DNA from 2 places in the Solibacillus cecembensis genome. Region 1 is predicted to be linked to the other one. Evidence: a T-box and tRNA genes for the amino acid it is inferred to sense, from the RefSeq annotation. Region 1 holds a T-box; the other holds one or more tRNA genes.

Region 1 (10,436 bases):
GGACATGTTTGTATTAATGTTCACAGGCGAAAAGTCGGATGCTGGTGTATCTTCCTTCCAAGCAATGTCGATTGCATTGTCGGGTCGTGTAGGTACGGGGAATATTATTGGTACGGCATCGGCTATTGCTTTTGGTGGTCCAGGTGCAATCTTTTGGATGTGGGTTACGGCATTCATTGGCGCGTCAACAGCGTATATGGAATCCACGTTAGCTCAAATTTATAAAGAAAAGAAAAATGGACAGTATCGCGGTGGTCCGGCTTTCTACATTGAAAAAGCGACAGGTATTCGTATTTTAGGTGTAATTTTCGCAATTTCTGCTATTCTTTCTGTAGCGGTGCTAATGCCAGGTGTGCAAGCGAATGCGATTGCAGGAGCGGTAGATAATGCATTTGGAATTGAGCCGTGGGTTACTGGACTTGTAACGATTATTTTATTAGGAATTATTATTTTTGGTGGAGTTAAACGTATTGCGAATGTAGCTCAAATTTTAGTACCAGTTATGGCTTTAGGCTATTTAATTGTAGCTGGAATTGTCATTATCATGAATATTTCTGAAGTACCTGCCATCTTCTCGTTAATCTTCCGCAGTGCATTTAGTACGGATGCGGTATTTGGAGGAATGATTGGTAGTGCAATTTTCTGGGGTGTAAAGCGTGCGATCTATTCAAACGAAGCAGGTCAAGGTACAGGGGCTCACCCGGCTGCAGCTGCTGAAGTTTCACATCCAGCAAAACAAGGTTTAGTGCAAGCGGCATCTGTGTATATTGATACACTTTTAGTATGTTCAGCAACAGCCTTTATGATTTTATTTATGGGCACTTATAACGTCCATGATGGCAGCCAGGATGGAGCTTTAATTGAGGCGAAAATGGATGCTTCCATTACGTATACAGGATTTACACAAGCTGCAGCGAATGAAGCATTCCCAACATTAAATAATTTTGGTTCAAGCTTTGTTGCAGTAGCGCTATTCTTATTTGCTTTTACAACATTAATGGCTTACTACTATGTAGCAGAAACAAACGTCTCCTATTTAGTATCTGGAACAGCAGAAAAAGTGGGCGTATTCCTTATGAAGTTAATTCTTCTAGCATCGGCATTCTATGGAACGGTGAAAACATCCGATTTAGCCTGGGCATTCGGTGACGTTGGGTTAGGTTTGACGGTATGGATAAATGTCATTATGATGCTATTTATTATGAAACCAGCACTTCTTGCTTTAAGAGATTATGAGCAACAGAAAAAAGAAGGAAAAGATCCAGTCTTCGATCCTATTAAACTAGGTATTAAAAATGCGAAGTTCTGGGAAACGTATAAAAAAGAATAATCATGAAAAATCGTCGTTTGGGGAGTATTCCAGATGACGATTTTTTTTTGAGTAGACAACAGATGTTTTGTAAATTCATATATTCAATAATCTATAGAATTCGCTATTTGAACTAGTATTTCAGGTGTTACTTCATCAGCAACTTTTTTATTAATACTGAACACATATTGCCAACCATCTTTTTCGAAAATTAACAAATTAAAACCACGAACTAATTTATCTTCATACAGAGCGATAGTACCACTATTTAACTTAAAAGTTTTTGGAATGAGCTTGTCACTAAAGTCTATTTTATGCTTAAGTGGCCGAACATCAATTTTGAAATGATTCCCAGGAAATTGGTCACTTATGAAATTCATTTCAAACGTATCATTGATCTCGCCGTCTAAATTGTTGAATCGACCAAATTGATGAGTAAAGCTTATCGGTGGTACTCTAAATGGCAATTTTAGTTGTTGATTGAAATGTTGTTCGAAATCGTCTAAAGCAGCATTTACTGTTTTGTATCCTTCTTCAGTGAATATTTCCTCAAAGGATGGAGGCTCTTCGGTGGTATTTCTAGAACTCTGTGCATAATTTGCTCCCAAAACAAGAATGCTTAACAAACTTACGAGGAATGGAATATTTTTAAACAATTTCATCATCCTAAATTATTTTTAAATTTAGTTTGCCCTGTGTAGTTACAATAATACGTCAACGAAAAAAGCTGAACTAATCCAAAAATTAGTTCAGCTTAAAATTAATTCATTTTAATGGTGCTCTGTTTTTTACTTAATAAAAATCAGTTTTCCTCAGGAAGTTCTTTCACCTTCTCCAAAGCGATAACAAACGGAGGATCATTTTTTTGATTTAAAAATTCATATTTTAAAACATGTACCGATTTTTGTGGTAATTCGCTTACAAAACGAATGACTTCATCTCGTTCCTCTTTACCACCTTCATGCCCATGATAGACAACTAATACAATAACCCCACCAATTTTTAATAAAGGCAATAAACTTTCAAGTGCTTGTATTGTCGTATTTGGTTTCGTAATAATAGAATGATCACTACCTGGCAAATAACCAAGATTGAAAATGGCACCTGCAACGGGCTTTGTTACGTATTTTCCTATGTTCTCATGCCCATCACGCAAAACGAGTGCGCGGTGTTCAAGTGAGCTGTCAAGCAACCTATGAAGTGTCGCGTTTACGGCATCTTTTTGTACATCAAAGGCGTAAACATAGCCATCATCGCCAACTAAGTTTGCTAAAAATAATGTGTCATGTCCATTACCAGCCGTTGCATCAACCGCAATATCACCTTCTCCAATCGACATTTGAAGTAAATTTTGAGCATATTGAATTACGCGTTGTAGCTTCATTATTTCTTCACATCCGCTTGATAAAATTTCCCTTGCCAACTGCCTCGGCGTTCTAACTCGGCATCAATACCATTTAATACTTCCCACTTATTCACAGACCACATCGGACCAATCATTAAATCAATCGGACCGTCGCCTGTAATGCGGTGAACAATCATTTCCGGTGGAAGTATTTCAAGTTGGTCGGCAACAAGTTGAATGTAGGCATCCTTGTCCATAAATTCAAGCATTCCTTTTTCGTATTGCTTTACAAGTGGTGTGCCTTTTAAAAGATGCAGTAAATGGATTTTAATTCCTTGTACATCCAGTTTTGCCACTTCACGAGTCGTTTCCATCATCATGTCGTAATCTTCTAGCGGTAAGCCGTTAATAATATGTGTGACAACACGGATACCATGTTTGCGCAGCTTATTAACCCCTTCAACATACATTTCATAATCATGCGCGCGGTTAATTAAATTCGCAGTTTTTTCGTGCACTGTTTGCAAGCCTAACTCAACCCAAAGATATGTGCGTTCATTTAATTCTGCTAAATATTCAACAACATCATCTGGTAAGCAGTCTGGGCGTGTTGCGATACTCAGTCCCATGACACCTTCACAAGCAAGTGCTGCCTCGAACTTTTCCTTTAAAACAGGTAGCGGTGCGTGGGTATTCGTATAAGCTTGGAAATAGGCCATCGTTAAACCATCTTTCCATTTGCTCTCCATTTTTGTTTTGATTTTTTCAAATTGTACAGAAATTGGATCTACCTTATCGCCAGCAAAATCCCCTGAACCAGCAGCCGAACAAAAAGTACAACCCCCAAAAGCGACCGTACCATCTCGGTTTGGACAATCAAAGCCAGCATCCAAGGCCACTTTATAAACTTTCTTACCAAATTCATTTCGTAAATAACGGTTCCATGTATAATAGCGCTTTCCATCTGATGGGAAAGGGAAATTTATTTCAGTCATTAGTTTATTCACTCCTCTAACGTTTTATTTTAACATGTACATATAGGCGGTACTAATAGAAAATCTTATTTATCTTCATTTTTTATGAAGATAAATGCCTTGGACACAATTACACCAATGCGAAATTGATTGAAATTTTCCGTTTAAAGGAATAAACTAATCCAATGCAAATTGTCATTTTAGGAGGAAATTACATGCCAAAACAAGTTTGGCTTTTAATAATGGGGACATTTGTAAATACAGTGGGGAATTCATTTCTATGGCCGTTAAATAGTATTTACATACATGATTATTTAGGAAAGACGCTAACGATGGCGGGCTTTGTATTGATGCTCAATTCGTTAGCGGGTGTGTTTGGCAATATATTGGGAGGAATATTGTTTGATAAGCTTGGTGGTTATAAAACAATATTAATAGGCGTCATATTAAATTTAATATCCATTTCATTACTTACGATGTGGCATGAATGGCCGCAGTACATTATTTTCTTAACGATGCTTGGCTTTAGTGGAGGGATTGTATTTCCTGCGCTTTATGCCATTGCGGGAAGTGCTTGGCCAGAAGGGGGCAGGAAATCTTTCAATGCCATCTTCTTAGCAAATAATGTAGGGGTAGCGATTGGTCCAGCACTTGCAGGAGTCATCGCAGACATTCAATTTGAATGGGTCTTTATGTCGAATTTAATTGCTTATATTGTGTTCTTCTTTATTGTTATCTTTACATTTAAGCGCTTTGATTCAGGTAAAGTAACACGGAAAAAAGTAATGTCCGAAACGAATGATAAAAAAGCGAAAGCGCCTCTTATTGCGCTGAGTATTTTAAGTATTTCATTAGTATTATGCTGGCTGTCCTATTCGCAATGGAGTGCAACAATCTCCTCTTACACGCAGTCACTAGGCATGAGTTTGTCGCAATATAGTTTACTGTGGACATTGAACGGCTTTATGATTGTGGCGGTTCAGCCAATTATTAAACCACTTGTGACGCGTTGGGAAAAGAAAATCAAACATCAGCTTGTACTTGGTTTAGCATTAATGTCCGTGTCCTTTTTCGTCGTATACTTTGCAGGTGATTTTAAAATGTTTGCCGCAGCGATGGTTATTTTAACTTTAGGGGAAGTATTTTTCTCACCCGTTATCCCAATGCTAGCAAATAAAATGGCGCCATCTGGACAGGAAGGGTTTTATCAAGGATTAGTAAACAGTGCTACAACGGTAGGAAGAATGATTGGTCCATTATTTGGTGGATTAATGGTAGATTTATATGGAATGCAAGTATTAATGCTCATCTTAACGGTTATATTGATTGTAGCGATTATACCGTGTTTGTTATATGATCGAGGATTAAAAAACGAGGAGATCTGACAAGTGGATTGAGGAAAGGGCAGTTAACATATTGAAAATGCCAGTAAATGATAATCAACTACTTGTGCTTTTGTCGCCAATCCGCTAAAATGAATGAAATATTAAAAAATGACTGTGATAAGGAATAGTAGACGGTTCTTCCTTTTAGAGAGCTAGCGGTTGGTGAAAGCTAGTAGGTCGTAAGTCGAACTCGCCTTTGAGTTAGCTTTGGTGAACGAATAGTAACTAAAGCCGTGTATTCGCGTTAAGAAATCAAGCTGAGTGCAGTGTCACTAATGTGGGTGGTACCGCGGGAGTATTAAATATCTCTCGTCCCTTCTTATTATAAGAATGGGACGGGATTTTTTTGTTTTTCAAATATTCCGTCAATTCGATGCGCACAATACATTTTCAAAGGCATCCACATAAGAAAGAAGAACACCTTGCGCGACCTTCGTACAAGAAATATCTTTCTAATCACAGCAATCGTAAATTAGAGGAGGAATTATTGTGAGCTTTAATCATCAACAAGTCGAAAAGAAATGGCAGAAATATTGGGCCGACAATAAAACGTTTAAAACGGAAAATGAAGTGGATAAACCAAAGTTTTATGCACTTGATATGTTCCCTTATCCATCGGGTGCAGGTCTACATGTAGGGCATCCAGAAGGGTACACAGCAACAGATATTCTTTCACGTTTTAAACGTATGCAAGGCTATAATGTGCTACATCCAATTGGCTGGGATGCATTTGGTTTACCAGCAGAGCAATATGCACTTGATACAGGAAATGACCCTGCTGAATTTACAGCGAAAAACATCGCAACATTCAAGCGTCAAATTCAAGAGCTTGGCTTCTCATATGACTGGGATCGTGAAATTAATACGACAGATCCGTCTTATTACAAATGGACACAATGGATTTTCACAAAATTAGTGGAAATGGATTTAGCTTATGTGGATGAAGTAGCAGTTAACTGGTGTGAAGCACTAGGAACAGTACTTGCCAATGAGGAAGTAATTGATGGGCTTTCTGAGCGCGGTAGCCACCCAGTAGTGCGTCGTCCAATGCGTCAATGGGTTTTACGTATTACAAAATACGCTGACCGTTTAATTGATGACCTTGTAGATGTGGATTGGCCAGAATCAATTAAAGATATGCAACGTAACTGGATTGGGCGTTCTGAAGGCGCACAAGTGAAATTCACGATTGCAGATACTGACAAAGACTTTGAAGTATTTACAACGCGTCCAGATACATTATTCGGAGCAACATACTGTGTACTTGCACCAGAGCATAAATTAGTAGCAGAAATTACTTCAGCTGACCAAAAAGCAGCGGTAGAAGCTTATTTAGAAAAAGTAGCATTAAAATCTGATCTTGAGCGTACAGATTTAGCGAAAGAAAAAACAGGTGTATTCACGGGTGCATATGCGGTGAATCCAATTAATGGCAAGCAAGTCCCAATCTGGATTGCTGACTATGTATTAGCTACTTACGGTACAGGTGCGATTATGGCGGTTCCAGGACATGACGAGCGTGACTATGAATTCGCAAAAGAATTTGGCTTAGACATTGTTGCTGTTTTAGAAGGTGGCAATATTGAAACAGAAGCGTTCACTGGTGACGGTGTTCACATCAATTCTGATTTCCTAGACGGTTTAAATAAAGAAGACGGCATTGCAAAAGCGATTGCTTGGTTAGTAGAAAACGGTGTCGGTGAAAAGAAAATAACGTATCGTTTACGTGACTGGTTATTCTCTCGTCAACGTTATTGGGGTGAGCCAATTCCAATAATTCACTGGGAAGATGGCACAATGACAACGATTCCAGTGGATCAGTTGCCATTAGAGTTACCAAAAACAGAAAATATTCGTCCATCAGGTACAGGTGAATCTCCACTTGCCAATATCGATGAGTGGGTAAATGTTGTACACCCTGAAACAGGTTTAAAAGGTCGTCGTGAAACGAACACAATGCCGCAGTGGGCAGGTTCTTCATGGTACTTCTTACGCTATATTGATCCAACAAATGATGAAGCATTAGCAGATCCAGAATTACTAAAACGTTGGTTACCAGTTGATATTTACATTGGTGGCGCGGAGCATGCGGTACTTCACTTACTGTACGCACGCTTCTGGCATAAAGTGCTGTACGATTTAGGCATTGTACACACAAAAGAGCCATTCCAAAAGTTATTTAACCAAGGAATGATCTTAGGTGAAGGTAATGTGAAAATGTCTAAGTCATTAGGAAATGTTGTCAATCCAGATGATATTATTGAATCACATGGTGCTGATACATTACGTCTATACGAAATGTTCATGGGTCCATTAGAAGCATCGATTGCATGGAGCACAAATGGTTTAGATGGGGCGCGTCGTTTCTTAGATCGTATTTGGCGCTTATTCATAACAGAAGAAGGTCAATTAGCGGCAAAAGTTCAAGTTTCGGATGATAAAACGTTAGAAAAAGTGTATCACCAAACAGTGAAAAAAGTGACGGAAAATTATGAAGGAATCCGTTTCAATACAGCGATTTCACAAATGATGGTATTCATTAACGATGGCTATAAAGCGGATGTGATTCCAGTTGAATATGTAGAAGGCTTTGTGAAATTATTAGCACCAATCGCACCACACGTAGCAGAAGAAATTTGGGCGATTTTAGGCCATGAAGGTACAATTACCTATACAGAGTGGCCAACAGCGGACGACTCGAAGCTTGTAGATGATGAAGTAGAAATCGTTGTGCAAGTATTAGGTAAAGTCCGTGCGAAAGTACAAGTAGCGAAAGATATTTCTAAAGAAGATTTAGAAAAAGTAGCACTTGAGGATAGCAGAGTTCAAGAGTTTATCGACGGGAAAACGGTTGTAAAAGTCGTTGTTATTCCAGGGAAATTAGTAAACATTGTTGTTAAATAATTTGATGTAAATTAAATTTTTAAAATGACATTTCGGCTTTTGGTCGAAATGTCATTTTTTGTGTTAAAAGGAAATGGCGTATGGTATTATTTTAGGATAGGTACTGTGCGATTAGAACTATATAGAATGTTTTAAAAAAGGAAGTGAACACTTGTGGAAGAATCAACAATATTAATTATTGAAGATGATGCTGATATTTTAGAAGTGCTTTCATTGTATGTTCAAAATGCAGGATATCACACGTTAAAAGCGACAACTATAGAAGAAGGCTGGAAGTTAATTACGACGGAGGCAATTGATTTAATGTTAGTCGATATCAATTTACCAGATGGAAATGGCGTTGATTTAGTAAAGCGAATACGTGAACAGTCCGAAGCAATCATTTTTTTTGTCACCGCGAACGATACGATAGAAGACAAGTTACAGGGGTTTGATGTAGGTGCAGCCGATTATATTACAAAACCTTTTATTCCCAAAGAAGTAATCGCTAGAATAAAGGCACATTTAAATCGCAAAAATGGCCAACGGAAAAACCAATATACTTTGAATGATATAGTTATTGATTTTGAAGAAAAGTCCGTCCATAAAGCGGGGGAGAAATTACATCTCTATACAAAAGAAAGGCAAATATTATTTTATTTGGTTGAACACCGGAATCAAGTATTAAGTGTAGATCAAATTATTAATAATGTATGGGGTTTTGAAGAAATAGTAGACTTGAAAGCGGTCGCAGTACATATAAGCATGCTTAGAAAAAAGATTGAAAAAAACTCTGCGAAGCCTAAAATTATACAAACCGTAAGAGGGTTTGGGTATACATTTAATACGAACTTAGAAGAGTAGAAAGATAACAATTAATCCATAGTGAATCAATGAAAAAAGAGATGGGCTCATATGCACGAGCCCACCTCTTTTTTCATGATATTTAAGTGCGTATGCAATCACTTGTTACTTGGAAGCAAATTTGTCTAAAAGATTATGGAACTGAAGAGCATCTTTACTTTCCACTGTTAAATTCACCATATATTGTTCTAATTGGTTTGTAGATATTTTGAATGTATTTGGTGAATAATTGAGCAGCGTATTAGGATGTTCTGAATCATAAATAACATATGTTTTTGTACAGTTATTATTATTTGATATCCATAAAATTTCTTCTAGTATCGCATCAGTTGGAAGTACATGAGGGAAAATCCGCTCAGTATGCATTAAACCAATAAGTGCCGTAAATAAAAATTGCTTTTGAAAAGCTGCATCCACTAAAATCAGTACATGTTCGTCATAGTCATTATGATCGATCAATTCTTCTATTTTTTTCTTCATTAACTCATCTATATAAGACATAACCTGCTGATAGCGACTTTCTGGAATCGCTTTTTGCATTTGTAAAAGATTTAAAATGCGATACACCGGTATAAATATTTTAATATAAAACTCATAGCCTTTAAAATTATCAACAAGTTTTAAATAGGTCTTTTTCGCATTTTCAACATTTGCGCTAACAAGTTCATTGTAAAAATTATTGAGCATTTGTGTAAGGTTTTCTGGCTGATAGGAAATTAATTTTTTGATCTTAATATGATTATTAATGGATACGTGAAATGCCTTTCTAGTGTCAATATATTTTACTCTAGGTGATGTTGGAAATTGCGGATTATTTTTTTCAACAATTGCAAGTTTGCCATCTGAAAGGAGCACTATTGAATTTTCAGGATAGATTCTAATAAAATCTACAAATTCCGTTAATAATTCACTATTTAATATATGAGCATCTCGATATAAAAGGCTAAATGCGTCAGCAGCGCGCAATGCATCCCGATAAACACGTTTCATCGTAATTGCTGAATAGACATCTATAATTTGTAAAATTTCTAATTCCATTGCAAAATCATGAGCATTTTGATACTGCGGATAACCTCCCCCATCTTTCCGTTCATGATGAGATTTTGCTAAATAGGCAATATCAGATAAACCCAGCTTCTTGAAAATAGCTTCCCCTTCAACTGTATGCGTTTTCATAATTTCGAATTCTTGCCTAGTTAGTTTACTCGGTTTTTGCAAAATAACTAGAGGAATTTTCAGCTTGCCAATATCATGTAATAAGTAGCCAATTGCGAGCCTTTCTAAATTTTTTAAACGCATTTTTCTAGCAAATAGAGTACCAAGAATAAATGCATCAATACAATGCAAATAAGAATAATAATCCCAATTTTTGAGCTGAGTTAAATAATCCTTATAAGGCGCATTGCTTAAAATTTGGTCATATAGATCGGCTAAGTATAATATATCTGCTTCGTTTTTTAAAATCTGTCCGTAGCGAATTTCGGTATCTAATTCGGCTAAAAGGGAATAAAATTCAACAGTTGAGTTGGCTAGGGGAATAGGCACTGAGTTTGAAATGTCTGTAACGCTTAAAAGCAGTTCATCCCAATCCAACGTATGTTTATCAGAGGAGGGTTGCCCAGCTGTTTGATTGACATGTTTTGCATGATGTGGACTGCGATAAATAGTGACGAAAT
Region 2 (10,436 bases), on a different contig from region 1:
TTGATTTTGCATATTCGATTAATTCAGCCTGAAGCTGATGGACTTTCATTTTATTCTCTCCTTACAAATGGTACAATTAGTTAACTATAAATTAAACAGGTGATGTATATGAATATTACAATCAATCAATCACTATTCACTATGAATGACCAGTTCAAAATTGGTCTTATTCATTATAACAAAATTGTTGTGGCAGAATCTCCTCAAATGATTAAAGGGCGCACACAGCTTTATCAAGAGCATTTATTTTTAGACTTGCAAGAAAGTCCATTAACCGAACGCCCTGGCATTCAAGAATGGCGCAAGCTTTGGAAGTTTTTTGGTGCAGATCCAAACCGCTACCGTCATTCCGCGGAAAGCCTTATGCGCCGTATCGCAAAGCAAAATTATTTAACCCCTTTTCATTCGGCTGTTGATTTGAATAATTTCTTTTCATTGCAATATGAAATTCCAATTGGTATTTACGATGTGGCGAATATTCAAGGTCAAATCGAAATCGCACTAGGGGATGAAAATACAGGCTATGAAGGGTTGAATGGTCGGTACAATGCATTAACAAACATTCTTTACTCAAAAGATGAGCTAGGCGCTTTTGGCAGTCCGTTTGTAGATTCAAGTCGCACAGCGGTTACCGAAAAAACAACGGATGCGCTGCAAATATTTTATTTACGTCCTTCATTATCTGCCGATGAATGTGAGCAATTGCTTGCATCAGCTGGTAAAATGTTTACACAAGTAAATGGCGGGGATTTTAAAGTCTCTCTGCTATCCATTCACAACCAATCAATTACATATTAAGGAGTGATTTAGATGGCAATTAATTTAGCAGAAGCTGTAAAGTTAAAAAGTATTTTAACGAAAAAGATTCAAGAATTGACTTCCTCTGTTCACCAAGTGTCTCATACGATTATTGAAAAAGGGGAACAGCCTGTTAAACCTGAATATTCGCTTGAAATGATCGAAGCAGAGCTAAAGGATATTCGAAAAGATTCTCGTAAGCTAGATGCTCTTATTTATCGTGCAAACATTGACAATACGATTTCATTCAAAGATGAGGTCATGCCTGTTGTAGAAGCCATTGAACTCGCGATACAATTACGTGCAGAAGCGGCTTTTTGCAAGCAGCTTGGGATGTCTGAAAAAGAATCCTATTATCACAGCTCTGGTGAAACAGTTCTTTATAATGTTGCACTCTTTGACCCAACGCACTATCGCAATCAATCAAATGAACTTGAAAAAGAAGCGCATCGTTTATCCAACTTAATTAATGCAAAAAACTATCAAGTTGAAATTGAATTTGATGATAGCAAATATTTTTAAACTTTTTTCAGCAGTTGTTTGGACAACTGCTGAAAAAAGTTAAACCTCCGGTGGATGTCACAGAATCGGAAAAGAGTTCTTTTAAGGATGTTAGCCTAAGTACGTCGCATCCATGCGACAACGGCTAACTGACCTGCATCGTGCAGGCCTAAGCACAAAGCCGATTCTAGACGCAATTATGCCGAGGCATAATTATTAATTCCTACTCGGTGCGGTGAGACTCCAAACCGAGAAATAACGAGTGTATCCTTTGCCTTTCAAGCAAAACTAGCTGAGAAAACCAATTACTTTTTAACATTTACCGCTGTTACCTTTTACCAATGACCAACTATTGTAAAAGCAAACAACAATTAGATGATGATTTTCCTTTTACACTCGTTATTGAGAAGGACCTACCACACACTGTGAGGTAGGTCCTTTCTTATGTGCTAAATAGGAAAAATTAAGAGTTATTCTACACCAGGTAATATGCGCAATGTTTTTTCATTAGCATCTAATATGACATCTACACCGAGTGGGATTCCTATATTTGGTTCACAGTGACCGATTTGGAAGCCTGCTAAAGCCGGTTTGTTCAGCGGTTTTAAATAATGCGCTAACAATTGGATAACATCTTCCTCTGTTTCAGTTGGATTGGGCAGTTTAAAATTCCCAATAACAAATCCAGCAACTTGCTCGAGCTTTCTTGCTAAACGCAAATGGTTCAACATCCCGTCAATTTGCTCCAATGACTCCCCAATATCTTCTAATAAAAGGATTTTCCCGCGCATATCTGGTTCAAACTTCGTACCTATCGTACTAACAATACGATTTAAGTTACCACCTATCATTTCGCCTCTAACCGTGCCCTCAACAATGGTACGTAACGGTGAAATTTGTTCATCATACTGAATTTCAATCGGCGTGAAAAGCTGTTGGAACATTTTTTTCGATAATGTATCTAACTCCCCTTTAGAGCGAGCTAACATCGGTCCGTGGAATGTTACTAAGTTTGCATAGTCATTGACCGCTGTATGTAGAAGTGTCACATCTGAAAAGCCCCAAATAATTTTCGGATTTTCTTCAATTAATGGGTAGCTAATTTTATCAATAATTCGACCTAAGCCGTAACCACCTTTTACGCAAAAAATGGCCTTCACTTCTGGATCTTGAATCATCGCATGTAAATCTTGTACACGCTCTGCATCCGTACCCGCTAAATAGCCTTCATACGGCTGTATCGTATTTCCTAGCTTATAGCGTAATCCTAATTCATCTAAAAATGCTAATTGTTGCCCAAGACTATCCATATTTAAAGGGCTGCTGAGTGCAACAAGCCCTACAGTATCCCCATTTTGTAATCTGGCAGGACGAATTTTCATAATGATTGCCTCCTTTTACTTTCATGGCTATTGTATCATAGTTAAATAATCGAATAAGAAAAGGAGTGCATATTGAGGCACTCCTTTTTCACTGTTATTATTTTACGCCTGTATAAATGACAGTCACATCTTTATGATTGTGTAACGCGCTTGCTGGGAAGTCCGTTGTGATCTCACCACTGTGTAAACGTTCATACGCTTCTTGCTTTGATGCACCTGAAATTAAAAGCACTACTTTTTTGGCATTCATGATTGTTTGAATCCCCATCGTAATTGCATGTGTTGGAACATCATCAATTGAATCAAAATAAATTTGATTGGCCTCACGTGTTGATTGTGTGAGTTCGACCACATTTGTCCCTAACTCAAACGCTGTGCCCGGCTCATTAAATCCGATATGACCATTCACACCAATTCCTAATAATTGAATATCAATACCACCCGCAGTAGCAATTGCCGCATCATAATCTGTAGCCGTTTTTTCTATATCCTCTGAACTACCCGCTGGCACATGAATATTTTCACGCTTCATATCGATATGAGCGAATAAATTTTCATCCATAAAGTAATGATAACTCGCTTTATTTTCAGGTGTAATCCCAATATATTCATCTAAGTTAAATGACTTTGCCTCAGCAAATGATAATTCTCCAGCTTCGTACGCCTTTACTAACTCTTTGTATAAGCCTTCAGGTGTACTCCCCGTTGCCATTCCAAAAACACTTGTCTTCACTTGCTTTAATTGCTCTTTAAAAATAGCCGCACCCATTTTGCTCATTTCTTCATAACTTGCCGCTTCAATCCACTTCATATTTGTATTCACACTTGCCATTCATTTCCCTACTCTCTCTTTGCTTTATGTACTTGTTATTGTATTAAAAACGCCGCTTAATCTTTTTTTAATTCCAATATATATTCACTATTTTTTTCCTTTAATATCTACCTTAATTTTATCGGAAATCTACGTATTTCGCTACAAAAAGCTATAACAAAAATTTCTTGAAAAATAATCGCTTCACTGAAAATTATACACTTTATTTCTAAATAGTATAATGCACAAACTTGTCTTTCACTATCCAATAATTCTGTAAATCACAAAAAGTTTTTACTTTTGTCTCGATTATATCTAATAGTTCCTTTCGTAAATTGAACTCTTTGAAAATAATTCTCAATTACATATTGATATTCTCAATTGTCTTTGCTAATATTAATTGATATTGAAAATCATTATCAATTAATGGAGGCGTAATTATGAAAAGGTTTGCAAGTATCAGTATGGTAGCAGCACTTACTTTGGCCCTTTATGGCTGTTCTGAAAATGAAATAGATAATGTGGGATCGGCTGAATCAAATACACAAGAACAACAAACGAAAGAAAATCATGTAAGCACAAACACGTTTGAAGATGGTGTAGACGAAAAAGCTTTCCAAGAAGCTTTAGCCGCTTTTCCTAAAACGGTACCGGGCAAAATTGTTACAACTTCGGTTCCTTTAACAGAAATGCTTCACCTATTAAACATTGTTCCTGTAGGTGTTCCGACTTCAACAAATCCAATTCCAACTGATTTTGACTCTGTTACTCGAGTAGGTTCACCAATGGCTCCAGATTTAGAAGTCATTTCAAATCTACAAACCGAATTAATTGTCGGTGCTGCATCATTACAAGAATCGCTTGATAAAGCTTTAGAAGGTATGAATTTACCTACAGCTTATTTACCAACTGATTCATATGAAGACTTAAAATTAAGCTTTAAAGTTTTAGGTACATATTTCGGCAAGGAAAAAGAAATGAATGAAATTATGCAAACAATTGTAGCTAAAGAGCAAGAATTAGAAAAACAAGCTGCTGGTAAAGAACTGCCTTCTGTTATGTTAGTAATTGGTACATCGGATTCATTTATGGTAATGAACGATAAATCTTATTTAGGTAGCCTAGTAGAGCGTCTCGGCGCAGAAAATATCGCGACATCTATTTTAAAAACAGATTCAACATACTCAACACTTAATTTAGAAGAAATTGTTGTTGCCGATCCTGATATGATTTTTGTGTTAGCTTCAGGTGATCACGGAGCAAATGAAGATAAATTCAAACAGGAAATTGCTAAAAATAGTGCATGGACACAATTATCAGCCTATAAAAATGATAAAATCCACCTCCTTGATTACAGTATTTTCGGGGTGACATCCATTGCGAATGTCGACACAGCATTAACAACAATTGCTGATTATTTCTATCAATAGAATGAGGAAAATTTCATGATAAAGTCAACAAGAAGCCGAGCAATTGTTATCATTACCTTTGTATTAGCACTTCTACTTACAATTGTCTCTATTGGATTTGGAAGCGTACATATTTCTATTCCAGATATTTTAAAAACACTTGTGAATGGCCGTGAAGATGGGATTTTTACGACAATTGTTTGGGATATTCGTCTTCCACGTGTTTTATTAGCACTAATAATTGGAGCCAACATCGCAATTTCAGGCGCATTACTACAAGCCGTTATGGGCAATCCACTTGCAGATCCCGGCCTTACTGGCGTGACAAGTGGTGCCGCTGCATTTGTATTACTTATTATGCTAGCAAAACCAGAATATATACAGCTCGTTCCTATTGCCGCATTTGTTGGTGGCATTATTGCTGCAAGCATTGTATACGCACTTGCATGGCGAAAGTCTGGGATTACCCCAATCACCATTATTTTATCTGGTGTGGCAGTCAATGCCTTATGTGGTGGGATTATTGGCTTTTTATCAATTATGTATAGTGACCGTCTTCCTTCAGCTGTCCAATGGCTAAATGGTAGCCTAGCAGCAAAGGGTCATTCTGCACTTCAAATGATTTATGTATACGCCATTATTGGGTGGATTTTATCAATATTCGCTATTAGAAAAGCAAATATTATCCGTCTAGGAGACCAAGTAGCCGTCAATTTAGGGGAAAATGTAACACGGATTCGTATTGTTCTATCTATTTTAGCTGTATTTTTAGCAGCCATTTCAGTAGCAGCCATCGGGATGATTGGTTTTGTTGGTTTAATTGTTCCGCATATGGCGCGTTTATTAGTTGGCTCAGATTATAAATATATGCTGCCAATGAGTATGGCTATGGGGGCTATCCTTGTATTAGTGGCCGATACAGTCGGGCGAACTTTATTTGCTCCCCTCGATATTCCAGCAGGGATTATTATGGCTATTATTGGTGGTCCTTACTTTTTATACTTAATGAGAAAGAAGGCGTTTTAATGTTACAAATTGAACAGCTTTCCATTCGTTATGAGCAAAAAGAAGTTGTCCATAATTTTTCATTTGATGTTCAAAAAGGAGAAATCTTATCGATCATTGGACCAAATGGCTCAGGTAAATCAACTATTTTAAAAGCCGTTGCCCGCATGCTTCCGTATTGCTCAGGTACGATTACGTTCGACCAAAAAAATATGCGCACTTTAGCATCAAAAGAAATAGCAAAGAAAATGTGTATATTAAGTCAGCGTAATCAAGCCCCTTCTGATATTACGGTTCGAAATTTAGTAGCCTATGGTCGCTATCCACATAAAAAGTGGTTTGAACGGTTAAACGATGAAGATTACGCTATAGTCGATTGGGCACTTGAGAAAACACATTTAACCCATTACCAAGATCAATCCATTGCTACCCTATCTGGTGGCGAATCTCAACGTGCTTGGATTGCCATGGCTTTAGCTCAAAAGCCCGAAATTTTATTACTTGATGAGCCAACAACGTATTTAGATATTGCCCATCAGCATGAAATTTTAGAACTCGTCCGTGAGCTGAATCGTGAAACCGGTTTGACTGTCGTTATGGTGCTTCATGACCTTAATCAAGCATCTAGCTATAGTGATCGAATTGTCGTTGTTAAAGATGGTCACTGCGTACAAAAAGGCACACCTGAGGAAGTAATGACTGAACAGATGATCCAGTCCACATATAAAATGGAGGCAGAAATACAGCATGTCGTTTGGGATACTGCCCCTCGCATTCAATTAAAAAATACCGTAAGAAGTTAGGAGAATGAATATGAAAACAACAATTGATTTAAATCAAATCCGTGCAGACTATGAAGCATTTTTACAACGCAAGAAAAGTATATTATTAAGCTTTGTTACACCAGAAGGTCAACCATTTAGCAGCTCAGCAGCATTTGTCCAAGTAAATAATAAATTTTATGTTTATGTAAGTCATATCGCAGAACATCACCAACTTCTTGAGCAAAACGAAATAATCGATGTATTACTTGTAGCAGATGAAGCAGTTACACAAAACCACTTTGCAACAGAACGAGCTCGCTTTCAATGTGCCCCTAAAAACTTAGGTAATGAAGGACATGAAGAAATATTTGAAGCATTCGATACGGTTCACAGCAAGAAAATGATGCAGTTATTACGCACATTAGATTTCTCCCTCTTTGAACTGACACCATTAAAAGGACGCTATGTTGTAGGCTTCGGAAAAGCATTTGACATTGATTTTGCCGAAGATACATTAACACATGTAGTAATTGATAAAAAGAAATAAGAAGTGAAATGGTAAAAAGCATCGAATCATATGATTCGATGCTTTTTTCTATTAAAACTCTTCGTCATTAATATTAGCTCTATATGGCTTCTACCGTTATGTAAGTATTGCTATAAAAAAGCATATTAATATTTTTGATATTCCACAATTTCCGAAATTAATTAATAGGAACTTTTCGTTTATAGCCATTGTTATTATCATCACAATTCACCAAATTGCAAATTAAGTAGTTCTGTATTCAATTTATCCCGCAATAACGGGCATTAGCACGTCCTACGTGTCAAAACCCCCACTGATTGATTGTTCACTTTATCACTTACTGCTGGGTACCTTTTTTAAGCTGGTTACTTCGTAGCTGTCCACAAGCTGCATCAATATCCGTACCGTGTTCTTGACGAATTTTACAATTGACGCCATTCTTTTTTAACGTATCATAGAAAGCTAACACCGATTCCTGCTCACTTCTTTGATATTGACTATGTTCATCCACCGGGTTGTACGGGATTAAGTTTACATACAATTGGTCTTTAATATCACTGAGAAGTTCAGCAAGTTGTTCCGCTTCCTCTTTATGATCATTTAAATCTTTCAGTAAAATATATTCTATCGTAATTCTACGGTTATTTTTGGCTAAATAATATTTCAGGGATGCCATTAATTTTTCAATCGGCATGGCACGATTTATTTTCATAATACGTGTTCTCAGCTCATTATTTGGTGCATGTAGCGAGATCGCTAAGTTTACAGGGATTGCCGCATCCGTAAATTCATAAATTTTATTAACGATTCCACTTGTCGAAACAGTAATTCTTCTACCTGCAATCGCAAGTCCCTTATGGTCCAGAACAACATTTAAGAAATCTAATAGATTATTGAAGTTATCAAATGGTTCGCCAATTCCCATTACGACGATATGACTTACAAGTTCGTCTTTTTCTAATTGATCGAGATGAAGTTGAACATTCATAATCTGTTCGACAATTTCTCCAGCTGATAAATCGCGACTTTTTGCTAATAATCCGCTCGCACAGAAACTGCAGCCAATGTTACAGCCTACTTGTGTCGTAACACAAACAGATAACCCATATTTATGTCGCATCATGACCGTCTCGATCAAACTACCATCCTGTAATTTAAATAAAAATTTAACCGTTCCGTCTGCGGCTTCTTGCTTAATGTGTTGTGTTAATGTTTGAATCACAAAGTTATCCGCCAATAATTGAACACATTCCGGATTTACCTCCTTCATGTCAGAAAAATCCGTTACACGTTTTCTATAAAGTAAATCCCACACTTGTAATGCTCTAGACGGTTTGTGACCATGTGCTAAAAGCCACTCCTTCAATTGATCTAATGTTAATCCATAAATGGATGGTTTGTTCATAATGCGCCTCTTTCCTTGACCTTAAAAATCACTTTTATTATTAATATTTATACCGTAATAATGGGTAGTATAACTCCCTCGAGCTAGACTTATTTGTAGCAAGAAGCATAAATGGGAGATACACAGTCCTTAATAGCCCGATTGGTTTACTTTATGATCAGGCACCTTTTTACTAATCTAATCATATTACAAATAAGGTTGAAAAAAAAACATTTCAAATTGTAATCGTCAAAATTGGGGACTTTTAGAGAAATTGATATATTCATATTAACTAATAGATCACACTGTATACAAACCTCTTTGAATAACAGCTTGTGTAAAATAAAATCAATTCTTATCGTTTTCTATCGTATTCTCAGGAAATGAAAAAAGCCCATAAACCCCATCATATCAGGGTTTATGAGCTTTTTTAACTTGTTAATCGTAACGTAAATTAACCTAATGATACCGATAGTCGGGGTCGAACCGACACTCCTCACGGAACGCGATTTTGAGTCGCGCGCGTCTGCCAATTCCGCCATACCGGCAAAGCAAAAAAAGGAATAAAAAAAACCGGAATATCCGATTTGAATTATATGGAGGCGGCAACCGGATTTGAACCGGTGGTAGAGGTGTTGCAGACCTGTGCCTTACCACTTGGCTATGCCGCCATATATATATTTGTATTTTTGGAGCGGAAGACGAGGTTCGAACTCGCGACCCCCACCTTGGCAAGGTGGTGTTCTACCACTGAACTACTTCCGCAAAAAAATGGCTGGGGAACCTGGATTCGAACCAGGGCATGACGGAATCAAAATCCGTTGCCTTACCGCTTGGCTATACCCCAATAAAGTTAATATGTATTTCATAAAAAATGGGGCGACTGATGGGAATTGAACCCACGAATGCCGGAATCACAATCCGGTGCGTTAACCACTTCGCCACAACCGCCACTATATTATAAACTTTACGTCTTAAATCTAAATAAAAAATGGGGCGACTGATGGGAATTGAACCCACGAATGCCGGAATCACAATCCGGTGCGTTAACCACTTCGCCACAACCGCCACTATATTATTTTGTTTATTTTTTATTTAATTGGCAGGGGCAGTAGGAATTGAACCCACACTGACGGTTTTGGAGACCGTAGTTCTACCTTTAAACTATGCCCCTGCGATTAAAAATGGTGGTGGGGGACGGATTCGAACCGCCGAACCCTAAGGAGCGGATTTACAGTCCGCCGCGTTTAGCCACTTCGCTACCCCACCGAGTAATGGTGCCGGCGAAAGGAGTCGAACCCTCGACCTACTGATTACAAGTCAGTTGCTCTACCAACTGAGCTACACCGGCAAATTAATTTAGTAAATATGGTGGGTCAGGACGGAATCGAACCGCCGACACTTAGAGCTTCAATCTAATGCTCTACCAACTGAGCTACTGACCCATATTTATGTATAAAATATAAATGGCGGTCCCGACCGGGATCGAACCGGCGATCTCCTGCGTGACAGGCAGGCATGTTAACCGCTACACCACGGGACCATTTTGGTTGCGGGGACAGGACTTGAACCTGTGACCTTCGGGTTATGAGCCCGACGAGCTACCACTGCTCCACCCCGCGATAATACTATTTTTTTATGGTGGAGGATGACGGGCTCGAACCGCCGACCCTCTGCTTGTAAGGCAGATGCTCTCCCAGCTGAGCTAATCCTCCGTGCTGGATACTAAATATATTAAATGGTGACCCGTACGGGATTCGAACCCGTGTTACCGCCGTGAAAGGGCGGTGTCTTAACCGCTTGACCAACGGGCCAATTGAAAATGTTATAGTCTGGCGGAGAGTAAGGGATTTGAA

What was found. The T-box of region 1 lies ahead of leuS (leucine--tRNA ligase). A T-box ahead of a tRNA ligase gene usually reads a tRNA of that ligase, here a tRNA-Leu.
Region 2: it encodes a tRNA-Leu, which carries the amino acid that the T-box ahead of leuS (leucine--tRNA ligase) is inferred to sense. The anticodon was not compared.

The regions. Positions count from the first base shown of each region.
Region 1 covers NZ_JBNNMF010000005.1:165,221-175,656, reverse strand. The annotation lists gene ACQKIH_RS06590 (alanine/glycine:cation symporter family protein) at 1-1,330, shown strand, start outside; gene ACQKIH_RS06585 (hypothetical protein) at 1,414-1,971, opposite strand; gene mnmM (tRNA 5-(aminomethyl)-2-thiouridylate-methyltransferase MnmM) at 2,112-2,693, opposite strand; gene mnmL (tRNA modification radical SAM protein MnmL/YtqA) at 2,693-3,649, opposite strand; gene ACQKIH_RS06570 (MDR family MFS transporter) at 3,844-5,013, shown strand; T-box leader at 5,119-5,333, shown strand; gene leuS (leucine--tRNA ligase) at 5,503-7,917, shown strand; gene ACQKIH_RS06560 (response regulator transcription factor) at 8,071-8,760, shown strand; gene ACQKIH_RS06555 (HD-GYP domain-containing protein) at 8,866-10,436, opposite strand, start outside.
Region 2 covers NZ_JBNNMF010000028.1:39,080-49,515, forward strand. The annotation lists gene queG (tRNA epoxyqueuosine(34) reductase QueG) at 1-49, opposite strand, end outside; gene ACQKIH_RS19480 (B3/B4 domain-containing protein) at 109-798, shown strand; gene ACQKIH_RS19485 (hypothetical protein) at 811-1,320, shown strand; gene ACQKIH_RS19490 (S66 peptidase family protein) at 1,770-2,681, opposite strand; gene nagB (glucosamine-6-phosphate deaminase) at 2,779-3,492, opposite strand; gene ACQKIH_RS19500 (ABC transporter substrate-binding protein) at 3,933-4,922, shown strand; gene ACQKIH_RS19505 (FecCD family ABC transporter permease) at 4,938-5,927, shown strand; gene ACQKIH_RS19510 (ABC transporter ATP-binding protein) at 5,927-6,709, shown strand; gene ACQKIH_RS19515 (pyridoxamine 5'-phosphate oxidase family protein) at 6,720-7,217, shown strand; gene rlmN (dual-specificity RNA methyltransferase RlmN) at 7,534-8,601, opposite strand; tRNA gene ACQKIH_RS19525 (tRNA-Leu) at 9,047-9,128, opposite strand; tRNA gene ACQKIH_RS19530 (tRNA-Cys) at 9,178-9,251, opposite strand; tRNA gene ACQKIH_RS19535 (tRNA-Gly) at 9,271-9,345, opposite strand; tRNA gene ACQKIH_RS19540 (tRNA-Gln) at 9,353-9,427, opposite strand; tRNA gene ACQKIH_RS19545 (tRNA-His) at 9,456-9,531, opposite strand; tRNA gene ACQKIH_RS19550 (tRNA-His) at 9,573-9,648, opposite strand; tRNA gene ACQKIH_RS19555 (tRNA-Trp) at 9,681-9,754, opposite strand; tRNA gene ACQKIH_RS19560 (tRNA-Tyr) at 9,766-9,849, opposite strand; tRNA gene ACQKIH_RS19565 (tRNA-Thr) at 9,856-9,931, opposite strand; tRNA gene ACQKIH_RS19570 (tRNA-Phe) at 9,950-10,025, opposite strand; tRNA gene ACQKIH_RS19575 (tRNA-Asp) at 10,048-10,123, opposite strand; tRNA gene ACQKIH_RS19580 (tRNA-Met) at 10,128-10,202, opposite strand; tRNA gene ACQKIH_RS19585 (tRNA-Val) at 10,220-10,295, opposite strand; tRNA gene ACQKIH_RS19590 (tRNA-Glu) at 10,320-10,394, opposite strand; tRNA gene ACQKIH_RS19595 (tRNA-Ser) at 10,414-10,436, opposite strand, start outside.